DNA from 2 places in the Oryzomonas rubra genome. Region 2 is predicted to be linked to the other one. Evidence: riboswitches for the same ligand, from Rfam matches in the RefSeq annotation. Region 2 holds a riboswitch; the other holds the start of a gene.
The links. Region 2 has a riboswitch for thiamine pyrophosphate ahead of thiD (bifunctional hydroxymethylpyrimidine kinase/phosphomethylpyrimidine kinase). Riboswitches for the same ligand answer to the same signal wherever they lie in the genome.

Region 1 (4,414 bases), on a different contig from region 2:
GACGGCGGTGGGCAGCGGGTTTCCCAGGTTTGCCAGGAGTTCCCGGGTTGCGCGGCACGGGTCGGGGGCGGCGCTGACGGCCGAAATCAAGGCGATGTGGGAACAGCCGGCTTTCCGAACTGCGGGCAGGTTCTCCGGCTTCACGCCGCCCAGGGCAAACACCGGGACCGGCAGCGCCTCCACCGCCCGCTGCAGGACTTCACACCCCAACGGCTCCCCATAGGCCGCCTTGGAGGGGGTCGCAAAGACCGGGCCGAAGGTGATGAAATCCGCCCCGTCACGCACCGCTTGGCGCGCTTCAGCCAAGCCGTGGCTGGAATAGCCGATCAGCATCGCCCGACCGCAGCGGCGGCGCACCTCGGCCACGGGTGCGGAGGCCGCCCCGAGATGGACGCCGTCGGCCCCCACCGCCAGGGCGACATCGACCCGGCGGTTGATGAAGAGCAGGGCTCCGAACTCCCGGGTCAGTACCCGAAGCGCCCGGGCAAGTTCCACGTACTCGCCGTCCGGCAGGTCCTTGTCCCGCAGTTGCACGGCGCGCACCCCGCCGGCCAGAGCGGCGCGCAGCACGTCCAAAAGCGGCCGGCCGGCGGTCTGGGTGCGGTCGGTAATCAGGTAGAGAGGAAAATCAATGGGTTTCATGGGTACATGGTGAACATAACGTAAGAGAAGCCGTGAAGGTGTCACGGATTCAAGTATCAGGCAGTTTCCGATTCGGAAAGGAGGTATTTTTCGTCCAGGCAAGGAAATCGAGGGATTGCGCGGAGGCGTACATCGGTACGCCGCACAAGCAAGCCCGAAGATTGACGCCGCATGGGCGAAAAAGAACCCTTTCCGGGCGGAAACTAGACAATCATGCCGTCCAGCGGGCTGGATGCGTTCGCATAGAGCTTGCGGGGAATCCGGCCGGCCTTGTAGGAAAGCCGTCCCGCCTCCACGGCCAACTTCATGGCGCGGGCCATGGCAATGGGGTCCTGGGCTCCGGCAATGGCGGTGTTCATGAGCACGGCGGCGCAGCCCAACTCCATGGCGACGGCCGCATCGGAGGCCGAACCGACCCCGGCGTCCACGATCACCGGGATTTTGACCGACTCCAGGATGATCCTGATGTTATAGGGGTTGCGGATACCCAGGCCACTGCCGATGGGGGCCCCCAACGGCATAACCGCAGCGCAGCCGATATCCTCCAGCTTCCGACACATGATCACGTCGTCGCTGGTGTAGGGGAGCACGGTGAAGCCTTCCTTGACCAGGATCCGGGCGGCCTTGAGCAACTCCTCGTTATCCGGGAACAGGGTCTTCTCGTCCCCCAGCACTTCGAGCTTGACGAAATCCGACATGCCCGCCTCGCGGGCCAGGCGGCAGGTGCGCACGGCGTCGTCAGCCGTGTAGCAGCCGGCGGTATTGGGGAGCAGGGTGTATTTCTTGGGGTCGATATAATCCAGGAGCGATTCCTTGCTCCGGTCCAGGTTGACCCGCCGCACCGCCACGGTAATAATCTCGGCCCCCGAGGCCTCCAGGGCCGCGGCAGTCTGTTGAAAGCTGGCGTACTTGCCGGTGCCCACCATCAGGCGGGAGGTAAACTCGCGGCCGGCGATCGTCCATGTATCCTTTTGGGTTGTCATAGCAGAATGTCTCCTTGTGCAACAACGTGTTGACTTCAGGCGCAGGGGGCTGACGCGCGATTTTTCCCCACCGTTCCCCTACCCGTTTTTCATCCTCCGCCCACGAAGTGGACGACCTCTATCCTGTCCCCCTCCGCCAACCCACGGCTGTCGTAGGCCGCCTTGGGAACGATAGCCAGGTTGACCTCCACCGCCACCCGTTCGCGCGGGAGTTGCAGATGCTTCAGAAGCCCGGCGACCGTGCTCCCCTCGGCGATGTCAGCCTGTTCGCCATTCAGTGTAATGTGCATGCTTTCTCCTTCAGCGCCCGGTACGAACTGACTGCACGGGTCACGAACAGGCTGTTGAACAACCTTCTAAAACGCAAAAAGCCGCGGAAGCGGCTTGGAACATCTGAATGTTTGCGCTTCCCTACGCCGGCATTACCCGGATCAGGTACTAAGGGTCGCGACGCACCGCCGCTCTCAGTCGAAACTCCCCCAGCGTTTACATTAACCTAGTGTATTGACGCGGCTCTGTCAATTGAATTTATACCGGCACAGGAGCGAAAATAAAAAACTGAAACCCGCGTTTTTTCGATTCTTCTCCCGCATCCGCTATTTTGTGATATAGTCTTGGCGCTTTTGTCACATAATAAGCTCTTTAGTTTGAGGCCATAATGACCGAAAAGAGGATTATACGGCGGCTCAAAAAGCGTTTAACGATCCGTTTCGGCATAGACGGCGCCAACCGTGTGGCATTCAGCGAGGATATATCGACAACCGGCATGTTCATCAAAACCGCCAATGTCTGCCCGCCCAACAGCAGAATCAGGATCGAATTTACCGTCGATGACCATCTGGTTCAGGTTGATGCCCGGGTCATGTGGGCAAAGAAAGTGCCGCAAAACCTCTTCCACCTGGTCAAGAAGAGCGGCATGGGGGTGCGTTTTTTACATTTCCAGGCCGGCGAAGAGCACTTCCTCCGGTTTCTAGAAGCGGCATAACCACGGTTGGCGGCAGACGGTCGGACTCTCGACGGTTTTATGGCTTTGGGAAGGATGGCAGAGTATGGTGTGCAAAAAGATATTCATAGCCGCCACCGGCCAGCATTGCGGCAAAACCACCATCAGCCTGTCGCTCATGCATCTGGCCCGCAAAAAATATGAGCGGGTCGGCTTCATCAAGCCGATCGGCCCCAAGTGCATCGAGTACAACGGCCTGACCATGGACATGGATGCGGCCATGGTGGCCAGCGTTTACGGACTGGATGAGGACGCGCACCTCATGTCGCCCATGACCCTCACACCCGGTTCGACCAGAAAATTCCTGGACGGCAAGATTGCCCCGGAAACGCCCCGCATGCTTATCACCGGCGCGATTCGCGAGCTTGAGCAGAAATACGATTTTCTGATCATTGAGGGGGCGGGCCACGGTGGCGTCGGATCGGTGGTCGGGGCGAACAATGCCCAGGTGGCGACCATGGCGGGCGCACCGGTGCTCATGGTTACCAACGGCGGCATCGGCAACGTGGTAGACGCCGTGGAGTTGAACCTGGCACTCTACGAACGGGAAAAAGCCGACGTTCGCGTTGTCATGGTCAACAAGCTGCTGCCGGAAAAGCGCGAACGCTCCCTTGCCTATCTGAAAAAGGCCTTTAGCGGAAGCGACCTGCTGGTGACGAGCGCCTTCGATTACAGCCCGGTCCTGGCCCATCCGACCTTGCAACATGTGGCTCAGATGCTCGGCCTGCCGCTCATGGGGAACCCCACAGAGAGGAGCCGCATCTGCCATAATATCCAGTTGGGAGCGGCATCGTCGCAGCGGGTCATCGACCATCTTGAGGAGTCCACGCTGCTCATCGTGACCAGTTCGAGGGATGAGTTGATTGTCACCGCCTCTTCGCTGCACCATATACCGGATTTCAAAAAGCGCCTGACCGGCCTGGTCATCAGCGGGCACGCACCCATGTCGCTCATCACCCAGCAGATTCTCGACGACAGCAAAATCCCCTATATCCGCGTCGAGGAGACCTCTTCGGAGGTTTTCTACCGCCTCAGGGAGCATGTCTCGAAGATCGGCCCGGATGACCTGGAAAAGATCGAGCTGATCAACTCCACCTCTGAACGTTACATCGACTTTGCGGCTATCGATGCATTGTTGTAACGAACGATAATGTGCCGCTTTCAATTTCAGGCAAAAACTTCTTGACCTGACACGGTTTTTGATATTTATAGACAAACATTCATATTTCCGGTGGTATTATGATCCCATTGACCCGTCTGGACAAGCAGGTGATGTATGTCAACCCCGACCACATCGTCAGTATCGAGGAGACACCCGATACGGTCATAACACTCTTCAACGGTTACCACTTCATTGTCAAGGAACCCGCTACCGACATCATCACCAAGGTCGTGGCATTCCGCGCCAGGATCATTCGACGCGCCGGAGGCCCCGCAGGCAAGAAGTACCTCGATAAGACGAAAAAAAATCTTTTTAGCAGTGCCACGCTGAACAGAGACCGTTCCATCGCCAATCGCGACGAGCACGAGCGCGTTCCATTTCACAGCCAGGAATTCTAGGACATGGATATAGCAACACTTATAGGTTTGTTAATGGGATTCGGGGCCGTCTTCGGCGGCGCTGCGTTGGAAGGGCTGCACATGAGCGCCCTGATTCAGCCGACCGCAGCCCTGATCGTTCTTGGTGGCACCTTTGGAGCCACATTCGTAAGCTTCCCGCTTCCTGCCATCATCAAGGCCTTCAAGGATGTCAAAAACGCCTTCCTCCCCCCCAAGGTCGATCACG
Region 2 (4,414 bases):
TCTCGCTGCAATGGCCGATCAGGCCAAAGCCGGTAACGTCGGTGGCGGCGGAGGCGTGGCACTCCCGCATCAGCTCCGCGCCGGCCCGGTTGGAGATGGTCATCCAGGTCGCGGCGTCGGTCACCGCCCCATCAGGGGCCATCTCCCCCTTGACGGCGGTGGCGATGATGCCGCTGCCCAGGGGCTTCGTCAGGATCAACTGATCCCCCGGCCGGGCGGTGGAGTTGCGGATGATGGCGGCGGGATCCACCAGGCCGGTCACGGAGAGGCCGTACTTCAGCTCGTCGTCCTCCACCGTATGCCCCCCCACCAGGCAGACCCCGGCCTCTTTCAGCACGCTGTTCCCCCCGGCCAGGATCTCTCCCAGGATCTCCCCCGGCAGGGAGCAGGCGGGAAAGAACACCAGGTTCATGGCGGTCACGGGACGGGCGCCCATGGCATACACATCGGAAATGGCGTTGGTGGCGGCGACGCGGCCGAAGGTAAAGGGATCGTCCACGGGAGGGGTGATGATATCGGCCGTCTCCACCAGGGCGCACTCCGGCGCAATCCTGTAGACCCCGGCGTCGTCGGAGGTTTCAGGACCTACAAGGAGGTTTTCGTCGCGGTAATCCCAAAGCCCGTCCAGGGCTTTCGCCAGGCCCGCAGGGCCCAGTTTCGCGGCTCAACCGGCGGCTTTTACCAGTTGCGTCAGCTTGATCATGACTTTCCTTTGTTTGTGCTATCGGTCCTATGGGACCTATGAGTCTTATAGGACCTATGGGTCCCAGCTAAATCATTTCAGGTAAATCCTGGGCACCCGTTTGCTGATGCCGCAGAAGATCTCGTAGGGGATGGTGCCGGCCAGGGTGGCCAACTCCTCGGCGTGGATGCAATTCCCCGCCCCGTCCGTCCCCATCAGCACCACCTCGTCCCCCACGGCCACGCCGGGGATATGGGTCACATCCAGCATGATCCAGTCCATGCAGACCGTCCCGGCCACCCGCGCCCGTTGGCCCCGGATCAACGCCTCCCCCCGGTTGGTGAGGGTGCGGGGATAGCCGTCGGCATACCCCACCGGCACGCTGGCGATCAGGGTCCGCTCGGCGGCGGTGAAGCGGCGGGCATAGCTGATGGTGGTGCCCGGCTCCACCCATTTCAGCATGGCGATGCTGCTTTTCAGGCGCATGACCGGCTTGAGGTCCAGCTTCCCTTGGAAATCGGGCGAAGGGATGGCGCCGTAGAGCACGATGCCGGGACGGACCAGGTTGCAGCCGGCATTGTCCCGGAGCAGGGCCGCGGCGCTGTTGGCGATGTGGACGTAGCGCGGGGAGAAGCCGGCCTTGCGGGCCTCGGCGACCACCCAGGAGAAGCGCTCGGCCTGGATGCGGGTGAAATGCTGGCCCGATTCGTCCAGTTCATCGGCGCTGGCGAAATGGGAGACGATCCCCTCCAGGGTGATGTTGGGCAGCTTCTTCAATTCGTTCAGGAACGCGGGGGCCTCGGCGTAGGTGATCCCCAGGCGCCCCATGCCGGTGTCGATCTTGAGATGGACCTGGGCCTTGCGAAAGAGCTTGCCGGCGGCCAAGTTAAGCGCCTGGGCCTGCTCCAGGGTAAAGAGGGCGGTGGAGATGTTGTAGCCGATGCATTTGCGCTCCTGACCCGGATACACCCCGCCCAACAGCAGGATCGGCTTGTCGATGCCGCTCTTGCGCAATTGAATCCCCTCGGCCAGGAAGGCGACGCCGAAGGCGTTCACCCCCAGCGCCTCCAGTTCGCGGCTGATGTCCATGAAGCCGTGGCCGTAGGCGTCGGCCTTGACCACCGCCAGCATCTCGGTCCGGCGGGGAATGGAAGCGCGGATAAGCTCAAAATTATGGCGCAGTGCGTCGAGATCGATCTCGGCGAATGTGGGACGGCTGTCGTACACGACCATGACACTCCTTGGTTTCGGAATCAAAGGCGAGACAATGTCTTTAGAAGGGGTTATTACCACGTCCGGCCCTGGCTGTAAAGTGAAAGGGGGCCGCCGTTTCCGGGGCCGTGCCGGCTATCGGCGTTGTCGTTGCAGTTACGAGCCGGACGGGCACGGCAGACCATGAAATAAATTTAACTTTATTTCAAATTTTAAGGCATATCTTCAGGTTACATGGATGACTCCATGCCCAAGAGCACCATCGCGCTGACCGGCAAGGTCAAGGTCACCATCGGTCTCCTATAAAGCAGGGAAACGAAATTGTTTCCGATAGCCGCCGCACCGCCTCCAGCCTGCCGCTGCTGTCATGGGGATTGACAGGAACGGTTAAATCCAGTACCGTAGACACAATTACAAGGCCCTGGGGGAGTTCGCAAGAGCTGAGATGGTTCCTTTTGGAATCAGACCCTTTGAACCTGATCCGGTTAATTCCGGCGTAGGAAAGCGGCTTGCACGACTGTTCATCTTATCCATGAACCCGGCCGCCTGTATCACAACAGTGCGGCTTTTTTATTATCACGAGGGATATGCCATGGGCGACTGCAGCAAACGGTTTCGTCTCGTCATCAACAATACGGCGCAAACATTCCCGCCGGTTGGGGGCGTGTATCTGATCACCGACCAGGATGACAAGCTGGTGGAACGGGTGGGGATCGCCCTGCGTGGCGGTGTGGCGGTGCTGCAGTACCGCGCCAAGGAGAAAAGCCACGAGACCCGCCTGGAGGAGGGGCGCGAGCTGAAGCAGCTCTGCAAGCGCTTCGGGGTGACCTTCATCGTCAATGACGACATTCGACTGGCCAAGGAACTGGATGCGGACGGCGTCCACCTGGGCCAGGACGACGGCGGCATTGCCGAGGCACGGGAACTGCTCGGCCCGGGCAAGATCGTCGGCAAATCGACCCATAACCTGGACGAGGCCCTCCAGGCCGAACAGGAGGGTGCCGATTATATCGGTTTTGGCGCCATGTACCCCACCGACAGCAAGGTCATCACCCACATGCCGGGCACCAGCGGCCTGTGTGCCATCCGCGACCGCATCAAGCTCCCGGTGGTGGCCATCGGCGGCATCACCACCAGCAACGCCTGCCGGGTGATCGACGCCGGCGCCGACGCCGTGGCGGTGATCTCGTCGGTCCTGTCCAGTCCCCGTCCCGATATCGCCGCCGCCGAACTGAAACTGCTCTTCAACCGTACCTGCCCCTACCCGCGCGGCTCGGTCCTGACCGTGGCCGGCAGCGACTCGGGGGGCGGAGCCGGCATCCAGGCCGACATCAAGACCATTACCCTGCTGGGGAGCTACGCCGCCAGCGCCCTGACCGCCCTGACCGCCCAGAACACCAAGGAGGTTTCGGCCATCCACGGCCTCCCCCCTTCCTTTGTGGTGGATCAGATCACGACCGTGCTGGCCGATATCCCGGTGGACGTCATCAAGACCGGCATGCTGCACACCTCGGCCATCGTCTCGGCCCTGGCCGAACTGCTGGCGGAGCGCACCGGTTATATCCCGCTGGTCATCGACCCGGTCATGGTATCCAAGGGAGGCACGGCCCTGCTGGATCGGGACTCGCTCCACATCATGCAGGAGCAGTTGCTGCCCCAGGCCTACCTGCTGACCCCCAACATCCCCGAGGCCGAGCGCCTGCTGGGGAGAGCGATCCGCTGCGAGGCGGATATGGAACAGGCCGCCCGCGACCTGCACGCCCTCGGCCCGGCCAACGTTCTGCTCAAAGGGGGGCATCTCGCCGGCCGCCAATCCATGGATATCCTCTTCGACGGCTACGAATGCCGGGAATATGCGGCAGAACGGGTCTTCACCAGCAACACCCACGGCACCGGCTGCACCTACGCCTCGGCCATCGCCGCCTTCCTCGCCCAAGGGGAGCCGCTCAGGAGCGCCGTGGAAAAGGCCAAGGAGTTCATCTCCGCCGCCATCCGCCTGGCCCATCCCCTGGGCAAGGGGCATAGCCCGGTGAATCATTTTGCCGCCGCCCAGCAAGGCGACCGCTGACCCATACCATCAACCCTTGATACGGAGCACGCAATGACCCAACTCGAATACGCCCGCCGGGGCCTTATTACCGAACAGATGCAGATCGCAGCCGCAGCGGAGGGGGTCCCACCCGAATTCATCCGCGACGGCCTGGCAGCCGGCACCATCGTCATCTGCCACAACATCAAACACGCCAACGGCAACCCGCTGCCGGTGGGGACCGGCCTGCGCACCAAGATCAACGCCAACATCGGCTCGTCTTCGGACGATACCGACATGCAGAAGGAGCTGGAGAAGGCCCGCACCGCCGTGAAATACGGCGCCGACGCCATCATGGACCTCTCCACCGGCGGGCCGGTGGACGAGATCAGGCGGGCCGTGGTGGCGGAGACCAACGCCTGCATCGGCAGCGTGCCGCTCTACCAGGCCGCCCTGGACGCCGTGCGGGTCAAGAAGAAGGCCATCGTGGA

Region 1: it holds a riboswitch for thiamine pyrophosphate, as region 2 does, so the genes downstream of both, thiS (sulfur carrier protein ThiS) here and thiD (bifunctional hydroxymethylpyrimidine kinase/phosphomethylpyrimidine kinase) in region 2, are expected to answer to the same signal.

Annotation. Positions count from the first base shown of each region.
Region 1 covers NZ_SRSD01000005.1:223,711-228,124, forward strand. The annotation lists gene mnmL (tRNA modification radical SAM protein MnmL/YtqA) at 1-15, opposite strand, end outside; partial or broken gene thiE (thiamine phosphate synthase) at 25-642, opposite strand; gene ET418_RS09970 (thiazole synthase) at 846-1,625, opposite strand; gene thiS (sulfur carrier protein ThiS) at 1,715-1,915, opposite strand; TPP riboswitch at 2,017-2,116, opposite strand; gene ET418_RS09980 (PilZ domain-containing protein) at 2,284-2,610, shown strand; gene ET418_RS09985 (AAA family ATPase) at 2,678-3,769, shown strand; gene ET418_RS09990 (flagellar FlbD family protein) at 3,868-4,188, shown strand; gene ET418_RS09995 (flagellar motor protein) at 4,192-4,414, shown strand, end outside.
Region 2 covers NZ_SRSD01000009.1:76,360-80,773, forward strand. The annotation lists gene selD (selenide, water dikinase SelD) at 1-703, opposite strand, end outside; gene alr (alanine racemase) at 776-1,909, opposite strand; TPP riboswitch at 2,308-2,414, shown strand; gene thiD (bifunctional hydroxymethylpyrimidine kinase/phosphomethylpyrimidine kinase) at 2,487-3,962, shown strand; gene thiC (phosphomethylpyrimidine synthase ThiC) at 3,996-4,414, shown strand, end outside.